DNA from 3 places in the Paenibacillus sp. UNC496MF genome. Region 1 is predicted to be linked to each of the others. Evidence: riboswitches for the same ligand, from Rfam matches in the RefSeq annotation. Region 1 holds a riboswitch; each other region holds the start of a gene.
The links. A riboswitch is a leader RNA that binds a small molecule or an ion and turns the genes downstream of it on or off. The one in region 1 is predicted to bind cyclic di-AMP.

Region 1 (5,117 bases):
CGGCGCTTTCGCCGGGTCGCGCTGACGTTCGACGACGTGCCGGATCCCCGTTACACGCCGCAGGTGCTCGAAACGCTGGCGCGCTACAAGGTCCGCGCGACGTTCTTCGTCGTCGGCCAGCGCGCGGCCGCCCATCCCGCGATCGTGCGGCGGATGCAGCGGGAAGGCCACATCATCGGCAATCATTCCTTGAACCATCCCGTCTTCTCGCGGATCTCGCAGTACGCCATGCAGCAGCAGGTTCTGCGGACCGACTGGATTCTGCGGCCGCTCGTCGGCTACAGCCCGAGATTCGTTCGTCCGCCGTACGGCGAGATCACGCCGGCGCAGGTGGAATGGCTGAGCGGCAAAGGCTTCACCGTCGTCAACTGGGACGTCGACTCCGAAGACTGGCGAAGCATCGACAGCAGCGCCATTCTCATCAACATCAAGCGGACGCTGCAGCCCGGCTCGATCGTCCTGCAGCATGCCGGCGGCGGCACGGGGCAGGATCTGTCCGGCACGGTCGCGGCGCTGCCGCGCCTGATCAAGCTGCTGCGGAGCAAAGGCTACGCGATCGTCACGCTGCCGGAGCTGCTCGGCCGTCCGGCGGCCCGCCGGCTGCCCTGAGCGGGCCGAACGGCTTGCTTTCGCCGAGCCGCCGCGCCCGGAGACGATTGTCGCACTGCCCGTGATGAAGCTACCGCGCACGAATAAACGCAGCATAGAAAACGGCAGCCCCCCGCGGGCTGCCGTTTGTCATCGTGCGCTTATTTATTGAGAATGAAGACCTTGACGTTCTGGAAGCCGAACTCGCTGGCTTGCTTCTGCGATTGCGGAACGAAAATATCGATTCGGTTGCCGGAGATGGCGCTGCCCTGGTCGGACGCGACCGCGAGCATGCCGCCGGACGGCAAACCGCCGTGGTCGTAGCCGGTAATGTACACTTTGGTTCCCATCGGAATGACGTCGGGATCGACCGCGATCGTTCCGAGCTTCAGCGGGTTGCCGAAGTAGTCGACGGGGCCCCAGCCGTTCTCGGAGGCCGCTGCCGTATAGGCGCTTGCTTTGACCGTCATGACGTCCGAGTAGACGTACGACTTGCCGTTCACCGACACGCGGTCGCGCTGCGGCTTCCTGGCGGCCGATGGCTTGACCGTCGTTTTCTTGACGCCCGTCTTCATGGTTTTCGAAGCAGTCGCTGCCGCTTTCTTCGCCGGCGCTTTCTTAGCCGCCTTCGGCGCGGATTTCTTCGCCACGGCCGCCGGGGCTTTCTTCGCAACGGCAACCTTGGCTTCCTGCTTCAGGACGCGCGCAGGACCCGCGGTCTTGACTTTCTCGGCCGCCGGGATGACCAGCATCAAGCCGTCGTAGATGTTGCCGGCTTCCACGAACGGGTTCGCCTGCTGCAGCAGATCGACGCTGACGCCGAACTTTTGGGACAGCTTCCAGAACGTGTCGTCGTTCTGTGCTTTGTACGTGCCTTCCGCGTGCGCGGCTGCGCTTTGGGCGAAAATGACGAGGCCGAGCGCGGCGGCCACGATGCCCTTCTTCCAATGATGACGATTCATGTTGTCGGTTGCCTCCTTAGGATTTACGGTCGCATGCCCGGAAAGCAGGCATAAGAACGTCATTACGAAGAGGACAGATCCGCCGAGCGGGTGCGGAACGAAGACGCCATCTTCGCATGCGGCCTACGAGGTTAGTTGTCGGATTCGGGTCGAGGAGTTCGACCCTACGCGCGGAACGCGCGATTCACCCCAGCGCCAAAAGCGCGGTGAACCCGTCATGTGATACGCATCAGATGACGGGAACGGAGCAACGTGACTTGCTCCCAAAAGATCCCCCGTACGAGTTATCGTTTCGGCTCGCGTAATAGGATAACACAGCTGCTTCGGCCAACCTACCGGTAAATCCGTCCAGCAGGCCGGGCCGGCGCATCGTTTCACTCGTTTTTGGGCAAGGAAATCGTCACCGTCGTGCCTTTGCCGTGGGCGCTGGCGATGTCGATCTTGCCGCGGTGGCCTTCGATGATGCGGTAACAGATCATGAGGCCGAGCCCCGTTCCGCCGTCCTTCGTCGTGAAAAACGGGCCGCCGAGCAGGGGCAGCTGCTCTTCCGGAATGCCGACGCCCTGGTCCTCGATCGACACCGCGATGTCCCCGCTCCCGGCCGACTTCAGCCGGATGGCGACGGTTCCGCCCTGCGGCATCGCCTCGATCGCGTTCTTGAGCACGTTGACGAACACCTGCTTGAGCTGATTCTCCTCGCAGAGGAGCTCCGCCGCTTCGGCGTCGTAGTTGGCGGACAGCTGCACGTTGTTCATGATCGCCTGCGTCTCGAGCAGCGTCAGCACGCTCTGGATCGTCTTGATCAGGTCGTGCCGGCGGAACTGGTTCGCCTGCGGCTTGGCGAGCGCCATGAATTCCTGCACGATGGCATTGATCCGGTCCAGCTCCACGAGCATGATGTCGAAATAATCGTGGTAGCTGTTGATCCTCGTTTTGAGAAATTTGGAAAATCCGATCAGAGACGTAAGCGGGTTGCGAATCTCGTGCGCGATGCCGGCCGCCATCTGGCCGACGACCGACAGCTTCTCGGATTGGATGAGCGCCTCCTCTTCCCGCTTCCGGTCGCGGATATCGCGGAAGACGCTCTGCACGACCGTCCCTTTGCCGGGATAGTCGCGGATGCGGGTGCTCGAGACTTCGACGTCGATGATCTCGCCCGCGGCGCTCACCAGCTTCGACTCCTCGAACTCGTTGGGCTCGTCCGTGCCCAGAATCGCCTTCAGGCGGTGCCTCGCCTTCTCGCGGACGTCCGGATGGAGGTAATGGCTCACGAACGGCCTCGCCAGCAGCTCCGCTTCCGTCACGCCGAGCAGGCGCAGTCCGGCTTGGTTGGTGAAGATGACCGTATCGCCGTCATGCACGAAGATCGGCTCCGGCAAATATTTGATGAGCCGGCGGTAGCTCATGGAATCGGGATGAAGATCGTTCGCCACCGGTTCCTTGCGCCCGATCGTCCGGAGCGTAAGCGTTCGTTTTAACTTCGAAGCAAGCACGCGATTGCAGTAAACGGCTTTGCGCCTCATGGTCCGATCCATCCCCCGAAACGAGTCTCTTAGGCTTAATTCGCTTCGGATTCGCCAAACCCTGCGACATTAAAAACAATTAATGTTGCGCCATGCCCTTCGTCAGGACGACGATGCCTTCGCCGAAGATCGGCAGGATGCGGTCGAGCAGGATGGCCGTCGGCTCCGTATGGCCGGCATACGTGCTGACGAAGCCCTGGATATAGTAGAACAGCACCCGGGCCCGGTTCGTCGCGGCCTCGCCGCTCTCGCCGCCTTCCGCCTCGGCGGGAGGGACGACCCGATTCAGCGAATCGCGCATCGTCGCGAACAAGCGGTTGCGGATGACGTTGATTTCGAGCGCCGGCGCGGGATCGTCGACCCGCACGGAACCGGACATGAACAGAACCGTATGCAGGCTGCCGCTGCTCAGGCAGAAGACGACGTACCGGCCGCACACCGCCATTAGGCATTCCAGTGGCGACGCGTCCGCCTTCTCCAATTCCTCGCGGAAGCCGCGCTCGAGCTCCAGCAGCGACGGAATGGCGATATGCTGCAGCAGCTCCTCCTTGTTCTTGAAATACAAATAAATCGCCGTATGCGAGCACCCCGCCCGCTTCGCGATTTCGCGCATCGTCACGTGCTCGTAGCCCTGCTCGGCGAACAGCTCGGCCGCGGATTGGCGGATCGCCGCCTTCATGTCTTCGGTCATTTGCTTTCTTCGCGTCGTCGTCATCGTTTGCGACAAGCCCCCTTTTATTTGCTAACCATTGGTTATATCATATACGGCGCCCCTCGAAATGTAAAGAAAGGCGGCCCCGGAAGGGCCGCCTTTGGCGTAAAGCGCGGTTATAAGCGTTTAGTTCGTGAATTCCTGTACCCATTCGCCGTTGTAGTACGCCACGCCGATTTTGCCGTAGTGGCTGCCCAGGATGTTCGCCTTATGGCCGGCGCTGTTCATCCAAGCCGTCATGACTTCCTGCGGCGTGCGCTGGCCCTTGGCGATGTTCTCGCCGGCGTAAGAATAGTTCACGCCATAGGCACGCATCATATCGAATGGCGAGCCGTAAGTCGGGGAGTTATGGTCGAAATAGTTCTTGGCGTACATGTCTTTCGCTTTGTCCATGGCGACCTTCGACAGCAGCGCGTCGGATTTCAGCGCGGGCAGACCCGCGTTCGCGCGCTCCTTGTTCACGAGGGTCACGACTTGCGAAGCGAATTGGCTCTTGTCCGTCGTGCTCGCGCCCGTGCTTGGGTTCGTGCCCGTCCCTGCGTTGGAGCCAGTGCCCGCGTTCGAGCCCGCGCCCGTATTCGAGCCCGTGTTCGTTCCCGCGCCCGTACCCGTGCTCGGGTACCATCCGCCGGATGTAGGCACCTTCACGATAATGCCCGGCCAAATCACGTTCGGGTTGGCGATGGACGGATTCGCGCCGATGAGCGCGTTCAGGTCGATGCCGTATTGTTGGGCGATTTGATAAAGCGTGTCGTTGCTCGTCACTTTATACGTTACGGAAGCGTTCGGAGCCGCTGCCTCCGCTTTGTTCAGCGCTGCGCCCCCAAGCGCGATCAGTCCTGCCGCGAGAACGCTTGCGACGCCTACGCGAAACGGTTGCATGTTCATGAAATGATCCTCCTCATGTGCTAAAGTGTTGCCGGCCTTCCGACGCCACCCATGGTAACACGGGAGTAATCTCATGATAACCCCATAAAATTTTCCAGCACGACCTTAATCAAGGCGGGAATCGGCACGGGGATCAGGACTGCAAATAGTAATGCGGCAGCGCTTCGTCGTCCACGTAATCGAGGCTGTCCGCCTTCTTCAGGTTGCATTCCGCGCAGGCGCAGACGCAGTTGGCCGGCGTGGACAAGCCGCCCTTGGACTTCGGCAGCACATGGTCGATCGTGTCTCCGTAATTGCCGCAATACCGGCAGACGTAATCGTCCCGCTGCAGCACGAGAATCCGAAAATCGGCCTTCGTGTACAGCTTGTGGATGAGGCCGGGATGAATGATGCCCGCCGCGCCTTCCTCCACCATCCGGACGGCCATTTCCGTCGGGATTTCCG
Region 2 (5,117 bases), on a different contig from region 1:
GACGTCGAAAATGCTGACTTTCATGCGGCCTGCGTCAGCTCCCTTCAATAATGGTCGGATGTATAAAGTTTAAGCGCTTTAACTTTCGGGGTATAAAATAAACCAGCCCAACGCGGCGCGCGATGCGGCAAATCTCTTTACGGCATTAAAAGTTTAAGCGTTTTAACTTTTGGGTTATGCATTCATTGTAGCGAAGAAGGCAGGGATGCGCAATCGCGAATTTCGGGGGCTGAACCCCATCCTCAACGCCTGTCGCAGTTCCTCCTAATGAACGATTGAAATCGTCGAAAATCCCGGCTACACTCATCGTATTGATGGGCAAAGGATGCGATGCAGCGTATATAACGCGATTGAACGCAGGGCTGCCGGCGCGGCGTTAATCGGAAGTCACGATTCATCATTGCCGGAAGCGGATGCAGGCGCGTCATGTCCGCGCGAGCTTCCGGCTTACCCTTACGCCAACGGAAGCCTTAATCGACAATGAGCGACTATCGCAATCAATGGGAAGCTTTCTTCGACGCGCATGCCCCGCATTATATGGAAAACGGATTTACGGCGAACACCGAGGCGGAGGTGGCCTTCATCGTCGAGCAGCTGCGGCTGAAACCGGGCGACGCCGTCCTCGACGTCGGCTGCGGCACGGGCCGGCACGCGATCGGGCTGGCGCTGCGCGGCTGCGCGGTCACGGGCATGGACCTGTCGGCGGGCATGCTGGCGGAAGCCCGGAAGGCGGCGGACGCGGCCGGCGCCGACGTCGAATGGATCCGCTGCGACGCGACCGCGTTCGTGCCGGCGAAGGCTTACGACGCGGTCGTCTGCCTGTGCGAAGGCGCGTTCGGCCTGATCGGCCGGGACGAGGATCCGGCGGCGCACGACATGGCCATTCTCCGCGGCGTCGCGGCCGCGCTGAAGCCGGGCGGCGGGTTCATCCTGACGACCTTGAACGCCTACGCCAAGCTGCGTTCGCTGACGCAAGGAGACGTGGCGTCGGGCCGCTTCGATCCCGTCACGATGCTGGAGCACTACGTGGAGGAGCTCGATCTGCCCGAAGGCAAGCGGCGGGTGGAGATCAAGGAACGCCGCTACCTGCCGGCGGAGCTGACGCGCATGTTCGCGGAGGCGGGCCTCGCGGCCGAGCATGTCTGGGGCGGCACGGCGGGCCGGTGGAACCGCGGCCCGATCGGGCTGGACGAGGTCGAAGTGATGCTCGTCGCGAAGCGAACGTGACGCATACGGGACTGCCGCGCGGGCGGCGGTCCCGTTTTCCGTCGGCCGTCGGTCGCGCGGACGCGCGGGGCGCGCGGCAGGCCGGATTTTTGCAAGAGCCGCGTCCGTAATGGTATGGTGTAAGTAGCAATCCTAGGAGGATACTCATGGCGAAGGTAAAGAAGAGAAACAAGCAAATGGCCAATCTTTCGCTCGGCGCGATGGCCGCGGGCTTCGCGGCGACGCTGCCGTTCCGCGGCGGCGGGCTCGGGCTGCTTCACGCGGGCTTCGAGGCCGGCGTCATCGGCGGGCTGGCGGACTGGTTCGCCGTGACCGCGCTGTTCCGCCATCCGCTCGGCATTCCGATTCCGCACACGGCCCTGCTGCCCCGCAACCGGAAGAAGATGTCCGACGGCATCGTGCGCGTCCTCGAAGAGCGGCTGCTGGCGAAGGAAAGCATGCTCGAGAAGCTGCATCAGGTCGAGCTGGCCGAACAGCTCCTGCCGGTCGTGCGCGGCGCCCTGCGCTCGGCGGTCGCCAGCGAACGGCTGCCGCTGCTGCTGGCGGACGTGCTGCGGAGCGTGGACGCGGATCGGATCGTGCCGCTGCTGTCCGGCGAGATCGAAGCCGCGGTGCGGCGGATCGACCTGGAGGCGGCGCTGCGCGGCTTCATCCGCAAGGCCGAGGAGGACGGGACGGACGAGCGGATGCTCGATCTGCTGCTGGAGCGCGCCGAGACCTGGGTCGCCACGGAGGGCATGCAGCGCGAGCTGGGCAGCGCGGTGATGACGCTGATCAAGGGGCTCAACCTCGGCGGCTTGATGTCGTTCGCCGTGAACGCGTTCATCGGCTACCTCGAGGAAGACAAGCTCGGGGCGATGCTCCAGCAGTTCGCGCTCTCCAAGCTCGCCGAGCTGAAGCTTCCGGGGACGGAGCGCCGCCGGATCGTCATGAGCAAGCTGCGCGAAGCGCTGGATACGCTCGTGACGCGGCTTGCGGAGTCCGGCCGGCTGGACCTGATGCGCGAAGAGCTGCTGCAGGCGTTCGACGTCGAGAGCGAACTGCGCAAACTGTTCGAGCGCCTGCGGGAGAAAGGACTCGAATTCTTGCGCGCGCCGGATTTCGGCGAGAAGGCGTGGCCGGCCGTCGAGGGGATTATCGACCGGATCGAAGCGAACGAAGGGCTGGTGCGGGACGCCGAGCATTGGCTGAAGAAGCAAGCCGCGGCGTTGATCGAACGCAACCACGCCCGGATCGGTTCGTTCGTGAAGGAGAATCTGGACCGGCTCGACAACGACCAGCTCGTCGAGCTGATCGAGGACAAGGTCGGACAAGACCTGCAATGGATCCGCGTCAACGGCGCGCTCTGCGGCTTCCTGATCGGCCTCGCGCTGCGGGGCATCGAGATGGCGACCGGGAACGTCTGATTCCCGGGCCGCCCCCGCGGCGGGCCGGGGGCCGGACCGGGCGAGCGTTCCGAAGCCCGGCCGCAGGCAGCTCCTGGCAATCGCGGTAATTACGGAAACAGGCCATAAAGTGAGGTAGCGCGAGATTTCTGAAGCTCGTTGCCTTTGTAAGCGTTATATTTGCTCTCGTTGCACGCACAGCGGGATGGAGTGCGCACGGGATTCCTTTACAAACGGCAGGCTCTGGCGTAACATGAGTCATGCTTAACAACGTAATCGACAACGCTGAATTTCCGAACAGGAAAACGGGGGAACCAACGGCATGTCAAGTCCTTCCGAAGCCGCGCGCTTCAAGGCTTGCCATCAGGGGTGAATCGCGGGCGGAGGCGCATGGCCTCGCGTCCCGGGTAGGGCGGCTCTCATGTCCGAATCCGACAGCTAACCTCGTAAGCGACCGAGAGAGGCGACGAATGTGCGTGCGAACAGCCACTTTGGATATAGTGTGCCTAGAAGCCGCGAGAAGCGTTCTCTGAATTGGAGGCCGTCTTTCGCTGGCTTCTTTTTTGATGTCCGTTTTCGTGTCGAGCATAAGATTCCAGGCAACATGCAAATTTATAGGTATAGGCATGAAAGGGGTACAACGTTATGGCCGGCTACCGGCGACAAACTCCGGAGGAACTGCTGTTATCCATCTCCAAAATCCACCGCGGGCGTCTGAAAATTTACGTGGGCGCCGTCAGCGGCTCGGGCAAAACCTACCATATGCTGCGCGAAGGCCAGGCGCTCAAGCAGCAGGGCATCGACGTGGCCGTCTGCGCCGTGTCGACGATGCGTCGCCCGGAAACCGTGGAGCAGCTGGCGGATTTGGAGCGCATTCCGAGCATCCGCTGGATGAAGGGCGACGTCGAGAAGAAGGACCTGAACCTGGATGCGATCGTCGAGCGCAACCCGGAGGTGCTTCTCGTCGATTCGCTGGCGCACGAGAACCGGCCCGGCGCCAAGTTCCCGACGCGCCGCGAGGATATCCGGTTCCTGCTGAGCCGCGGCATCAGCGTCATCACGACCGTCAACGTCTACGAGCTGGAGGGCGTGAAGGAGCAGGCGCAGAAGCTGACCGGCATCGCGCCGGAATGCACGGTGCCCGCGGATCTGCTGGAGATCGCCGACGAGGTGCGGCTGATCGACGTATCGCCCGAGACGATCCTGAACCGGCTGAGCGAGGGCCGGCTGAACAACGTCAAGGACCCCGAGCTGCTGAAGCGCGGCAACGTCGGCAAGCTGCGCGAGCTGGCGCTTCGCCTCATGGCGGAGGGCGTGAACGAGTCGTTGGAGAAATACCGCGAGGAGCAAGGGTTCATCGGACCGTCCGGGGCGTCCGAGCGGATATTGGTCGCGGCGCAGTACCACGTCAACGGGTCGATCTACATCCGCCGCGGGCAGCAGATCGCGAAGCGGCTCGGCGGAGACCTGCAGGTCGTCGTCTTCACGGACGCCTCGCAGGAGCCGACGAAGGAACGGGAAGCGTTCAAGAAATCGATTTTGAAACTCGTCGAGAAGGTCGGCGCGGGCTTCCGGGAAATCGCGATTACGAGCCGGAAGCAAGTGCCGCGCGCGCTGATCCGCTACGCCATGCTCATCAACGCGACGCGGATCGTCATGGGCCATTCGAAGCAGACCCGCACGGAGGAGCTCCGGCAGGGCTCCATCGCCCGCAGTCTGCTGAAGCACGTCCGCAACATCGACGTCTTCTTCATGGCCGACCGCGCGGAGCACGAGGGCGAACGGGTGCTGCCGACGAAGCGGGCCGTGCCGAAGCCGCCGTCCGAGCCGTACCGGCGCTTGAGCGAGCAGGAGGTCGAGAAGAAGATCGAGCGCATCCGCCGCGGCCGGTTCAAGGTGTACATCGGCGCCGCGCCGGGAGCGGGCAAGACGTACATGATGCTGCGCGAGGGCAACGACCTGCTCCGCAAGGACATCGACGTCGTCATCGGCTTCGCGGAGACGCACGGCAGGCCGGACACGGAAGCCCAGATCGGCAAGCTCGCCGCGATGCCGCGCCTGAAGGTCGAAGCGAACGGCTCGCAGGACGAGGAGATGGACGTGGCCGCGATTCTCGCGCGCAATCCCGAGGTCGTGCTGATCGACAATCTGGCTCATCTGAACGCGCCGGGCAGCCGCAACATGCACCGTTACGATGACATCCGCGAGCTGCTGGACGCGGGCATCTCCGTCATCGCGACGCTGAACGTGCAGCACCTGGAGAGCCTGAAGGATTCGATCGAGAAGATTTGCGGCACGACCGTGACGGAGACGGTGCCCGACCAGGTGCTCCGTCTGGCGGACGAGATGGAGCTGATCGACGTCGCGCCGAGCGCGCTGCAGGAGCGGCTGAAGGAAGGCCGGATCTACGGCCCCGACAAAATCGAGGAGAAGCTCGCGGGCGCCTTCAAGACGGGCAACCTGATCGCGCTCCGCGAGCTGGCGCTGCGCGAAATCGCCGACGAC
Region 3 (5,117 bases), on a different contig from region 1:
CGTTCTCCGCCTGGTCGCACGAAACGGATCCGATTCTCGCCGATCTATGCCGTCGGTTCTTGAATCGAAGATTATATAAGTACGTGACGATGGACGGACCCGACGAGCAGCTGTGGAACGACATTCGGGCGCAATTCCGCGCGATCGGGCTGAATCCCGACTATCACTTGGAAATTGACTTTCCGTACGACATGCCCTACCATGTGTATCGTCCCGGCTCGCCCGGTCCGGCGGACAATGAAGAAAAACCGCCGATTTTGCTCCTGTCGGGCGACGACCGGCTTTCGGAAATTTCCGGCCGATCCGATATCGTCCGTTCGATCACGGGGATTCATCAAGGGAAGTACCATTTATATTACCCGGAAGAGCCGCTGCTTGAATCAGCGCACCGCTTGTCCGCGAACATACGCGAATTATTTGGTTTAATGTAGAAAGGGGTTGCGCAAGACGTGATGTTAATCGACACGCATACGCATTTGGACTCGCCGAAATTCGACGAAGACCGCGAGGCGGTCATCGAACGGGCTCTTGAAGCCGGCGTACATACGCTCGTCAATATCGGCTTTAACCGGGAGACGATTCCGACCACCATGGCGCTGGCCGAGCGCTATCCGTTCATCTACGCGGTCGTCGGTTGGCACCCCGTGGACAGCATCGACATGACGCCGGCGGATCTCGAATGGATCGCCTCGCTGCTCGAGCATCCGAAGGTCGTGGCGCTCGGCGAGATCGGCCTCGACTACCATTGGGATACGTCGCCGAAAGACGTGCAGCAGCGCGTCTTCCGCCAGCAGATCGCGCTCGCCAAGGAGAAGCGCAAGCCGATCGTCATCCACAACCGCGACGCGCACGAAGACGTCGTGCGGATTCTTCGCGAGGAAGGCGCAAGCGAGGTCGGGGGGATCATGCACTGCTACTCCGGCAGCTGGGAAACCGCGAAGCAGTGCCTCGACATGAACTTCTATATCTCCTTCGGGGGACCGCTTACATTCCAGAACGCGCGGGTTCCGAAAGAGGTCATGGCCAGGGTGCCGCTCGACCGGTTGCTAATCGAAACGGACGCGCCGTATTTGGCGCCGCACCCCCATCGCGGGAAGCGGAATGAATCGTCCTTCGTCCGTCTTGTAGCAAATGCAATGGCGGAAATTTCAGGGAAATCTGTGGAAGAAATCGCCAAAATCACGACCGAAAACGCAAAGAGATGTTTTGGAATCTGATGAAAACGTGACGATGCGTTAGATTTCGGGGGAAATCCGGTGAAAAAAATGATTTTTCATCCGCGAATCGCTGGAATAGCTCGGAATTTTCCTTGAAATTCGTGAAAATCGTCATTAATCAGTTCTTTACAATGAGCGGCGGTAGACGGTATGATTCATCTCAGAGCAACAAAAGCTGTATTCCTTTTCCAAATCATCGCTTAATCTCCGGCTACCGGAGAGCGGGGGAACCACTTGCCTGAAACTGTTTGTAGCAATCGAACAGCGGAAGCAACGGAATTCTCTAGGGGTGAATTTCGCCGATGGACGCGCATGACCGGGCGTCGCGAAGCGAATAGGGCGACTCTCGCGCCCGAATCCGACAGCTAACCTCGCAAGCGTACATAAGAGAGATCAACCTCGTGCATGCAACATCACGCTGCCATTTATCCGAATGGGAAGCCACGAAACAGATCCTCTGTCGTCGGGCTTCTCTTTTTTGTTTGAATATTGCGTAAACTGACGACATAGGGTGTATGGTGGAGGTGGGGCCGAGGCGGAGTACGAAAAAAGCGTGCGTTCGCACGCCAATACTCTATAGTCGCGTCTAAGTATCATGTTTACAAAGGCGGCGGGGCTATGTAAGGAGGACCGAAGAAGTGGGAGCACTCCAGTTAAAGGACACCCATGGGAAACGATCATCCAGCATGTCTTTCGCATTGCGATGGAAGCATGAGAATGTGCGTTTAATTGTACTGAGCGCCATGATCTCAATCGCTATGACTTTCATGTTTCTGGTGTTGTTGTACGGAACGGCTGACAAGCATGTCTCCGTAGTATTGAACGGACGAGAAACCATTGTCTCCACGAAGCAATGGGTCCTTCAACGCCTACTGGATGAACAAGCCATCACCATCGGCCCGCACGATAAAGTGTCGATGCCGCTGGACGGCGGCATAAGCGACGGCGACCGGATCGTGATCGATCGGGCCATCCCGCTTACGGTGAAGGCAGACGGCAAAGCAAGAACGTTGTACACGACAGAGAAAACGGTACAAGCGGCGATCGATCAGGCTGATATAGAGGTTCGCGGCCTAGACAAGGTGTATCCTTCGTCCGGGGCTGCGCTCCAACCGAACATGACCATCACGGTCACCCGGATCGACAAGAAATATTCCGAGACTTCGTACGACGTTCCGTTCACGGTCGTGAAGAAGAACGATCCGAAGCTCGCGGTCGGGAAGCAGAAGCTTGTCCGGCAAGGCCAGCAGGGTAAAGTGGTCAAACGCTACGAGACGGTATTCGCGGACGGCGTGGCGGTGTCGCAGACGCTCGTCGAGAAAATGACGCCGCAGCCGGCGGTCGATAAAGTCGTCTCCATCGGAACGATGAAGCCCGAACCGAAGGTGACGATGCTGTCGGCCAGCGCCGGGGCATCGAGCTACACGAAGCGGGGCGTCACGTTCAACGCCAAGAAGGTCATGCGGAACTTCACGCTGACGGCGTATTCGGCGGGCGTGGCTTCGACGGGCAAAGGCAAAGGCCATCCGGAATACGGCATCACCGCTTCGGGTACGCGCGTCCAGGAAGGCCGCACGATCGCGGTCGATCCGAAGGTCATTCCGATCGGCTGGTGGGTCTACATCGAGGGCATCGGCTTCCGCCGCGCGGAAGACACGGGCAGCGCCGTCAAAGGCAATAAGATCGACGTGTATTTCGACAGCGAGTCGTACGCCGACCGGTTCGGCCTGAAACGGGGCTACACGGTCTACGTGCTGGGACCGAAAAAGCCGGAGTCTCTGTAAGAAACCCGGTCATCCCCGTTCGTTTATCGGAAAGCCATCTACTTGATTCATATCGTAATTCATGATTAAATATGCCATGATAAGAAGAGGCGACGCCTCTTCTTTTTATTGTTTGTCTAACGGGAAGGAATGGAGCTTCCATGATTAAGGAAATCATCGTCGTCGAAGGCAAGGACGACTCGGTCGCCGTCAAGCGGGCCGTCGAGGCCGAGACGATCGAGACCGGCGGTTCCGCCATCGGCGAGGCGGTGCTCCGCCGCATCGAGCTCGCGCAGCAGCGCCGCGGCGTGATCATCTTCACGGATCCCGACCACGCGGGCGAGCGGATCCGCAAAATCGTCGCGCGGCGCGTGCCGGGCTGCAAGCATGCGTTCCTGCCGCAGGAGCAGGCGCTGTACAAAGGCGACATCGGCGTCGAGAACGCGTCGCCCGAGGCAATCCGCCACGCGCTGGCCAATCTGCGAACGGAAGCGGCCGACGGCGAAGGCGGGCTGGCGGAAGTGACGATGGAGGATCTCATGCAGGCGGGGCTGCTCGTTCACCCGCAAGCGTCCGAGCGGCGGCTGAAGATGGGCAATCTGCTCGGCATCGGCTATGCCAACGGCAAGCAGTTCTATAAACGATGCTCCACGTTCCGGATCACGCGCGACGAATTCCTGCGCGCGCTGCAGGCGATGGAGAGCGAAGGAGAATCGTCATGACAGAAGGCACGAGAACGGTCCAGGACGTCGGTTCGCCCAGACGGACGAAGGACATCATCGCCAAATACGGCTTTACGTTCAAGAAGAGCCTCGGTCAGAACTTCCTGATCGATCAAAATATTTTGCGCAAGATCGTCGGCGCGGCGGAGCTGGACGAGACGAAGGGCGCGCTCGAGATCGGCCCGGGCATCGGCGCGCTGACGCAGCAGCTGGCGCACGAAGCGGGCCGCGTGACGGCCGTCGAGATCGACAACCGGCTCATCCCGATTTTGCGCGACGTGCTGGCGGAGACGCCGAACGTCCACGTCGAGCACGGGGACGTGCTGAAGCTCGACCTGCGCGCGCTGATGGAGCGGCAGTTCGCGGGCCTCTCCGGCGTCAGCGTCGTCGCGAATTTGCCGTATTACGTCACCACGCCGATTCTGATGAAGCTGCTCGAAGAGAAGCTGCCGCTCGAGCATATCGTCGTCATGATCCAGAAGGAAGTCGCGGAGCGAATGGCCGCCAAGCCGGGCGGCAAGGAGTATGGCAGCCTCAGCGTGGCCGTCCAGTATTATTGCGTGCCGGAGCTCGTCTGCATCGTCCCGCACACCGTGTTCATTCCGCAGCCGAACGTCGACTCCGCGGTCATCAAGCTGTCGCTGCGGGACAAGCCGGCGGTCGAGGTCGAAGACGAGGCGTTCTTCTTCCGGACCGTGCAGGCCTGCTTCGCGCAGCGCCGCAAGACGATCGCGAACAACCTGACCGCGTTCGTCGGAAAGGCGAACCGCGAACGGATCGCGCCGCTGCTGGAGAGCTGCGGGATCGACCCGAGCCGGCGCGGCGAGACGTTGTCGCTGGCCGAATTCGCGGCGCTGAGCGAGGCGCTGCGGCAGGCGGGCCTGCCCGCTTAAGAATGCCGCTTAAGCCTGCCTGCCGCTTAAGTCTCACCGGGCGTAATTAGGCCGTTAGGCGGGCCAAGGCCCCTCGCAAAAGATGACGAAGAAGCGCACCTTCGGGGGCGTCTCCCCATAGGATAGACGAAGAGGTGATATGCCCATGATGCAAGGGGACCTGGTCGTCCGCAAATCCTATGGCGGGGACGTCCTTTTTCGTGTTGCGATAATCGAAGAACACACAGCCGTGCTGAGAGGCACCGACTACCGGCTGCTGGCCGACGCGCCGCTGAACGACTTATCCGTGGTAAAGGACGGCGATGGCGACTTGCCGGTCGCGATCCGGCAGGCGCGGCTGTTGGCCGGCGAATCGACGCAGCGGATGCAGGAGGAGCGGCAGCAGCAGATCATCCAGCGGGAGCTGCTGCGGGCGCAGAATCAGAGCCAACCGTATTTCGACGTGCCCGGCAAGGTGCTTCACCTGGACGGGGACGGCAATTATATGAAGAAGAGCATGCAGCTGTACACGCAAATGCGGGT

Region 2: it holds a riboswitch for cyclic di-AMP, as region 1 does, so the genes downstream of both, BMZ79_RS10390 (histidine kinase) here and BMZ79_RS12765 (3D domain-containing protein) in region 1, are expected to answer to the same signal.
Region 3: it holds a riboswitch for cyclic di-AMP, as region 1 does, so the genes downstream of both, BMZ79_RS32110 (ubiquitin-like domain-containing protein) here and BMZ79_RS12765 (3D domain-containing protein) in region 1, are expected to answer to the same signal.

Annotation. Positions count from the first base shown of each region.
Region 1 covers NZ_FORE01000007.1:219,500-224,616, reverse strand. Annotated here, with positions in the region: gene BMZ79_RS12770 (polysaccharide deacetylase family protein) at 1-609, shown strand, start outside; gene BMZ79_RS12765 (3D domain-containing protein) at 750-1,550, opposite strand; cyclic di-AMP (ydaO/yuaA leader) riboswitch at 1,657-1,858, opposite strand; gene BMZ79_RS12760 (ATP-binding protein) at 1,925-3,073, opposite strand; gene BMZ79_RS12755 (TetR/AcrR family transcriptional regulator) at 3,153-3,788, opposite strand; gene BMZ79_RS12750 (CAP domain-containing protein) at 3,912-4,673, opposite strand; gene BMZ79_RS12745 (HNH endonuclease) at 4,807-5,117, opposite strand, start outside.
Region 2 covers NZ_FORE01000006.1:404,911-410,027, reverse strand. Annotated here, with positions in the region: gene BMZ79_RS10405 (LacI family DNA-binding transcriptional regulator) at 1-24, opposite strand, end outside; gene BMZ79_RS10400 (class I SAM-dependent methyltransferase) at 481-1,227, shown strand; gene BMZ79_RS10395 (DUF445 domain-containing protein) at 1,374-2,633, shown strand; cyclic di-AMP (ydaO/yuaA leader) riboswitch at 2,886-3,080, shown strand; gene BMZ79_RS10390 (histidine kinase) at 3,258-5,117, shown strand, end outside.
Region 3 covers NZ_FORE01000023.1:63,950-69,066, reverse strand. Annotated here, with positions in the region: gene BMZ79_RS32120 (HD domain-containing protein) at 1-431, shown strand, start outside; gene BMZ79_RS32115 (TatD family hydrolase) at 453-1,217, shown strand; cyclic di-AMP (ydaO/yuaA leader) riboswitch at 1,405-1,612, shown strand; gene BMZ79_RS32110 (ubiquitin-like domain-containing protein) at 1,985-3,001, shown strand; gene rnmV (ribonuclease M5) at 3,142-3,702, shown strand; gene rsmA (16S rRNA (adenine(1518)-N(6)/adenine(1519)-N(6))-dimethyltransferase RsmA) at 3,699-4,595, shown strand; gene yabG (sporulation peptidase YabG) at 4,741-5,117, shown strand, end outside.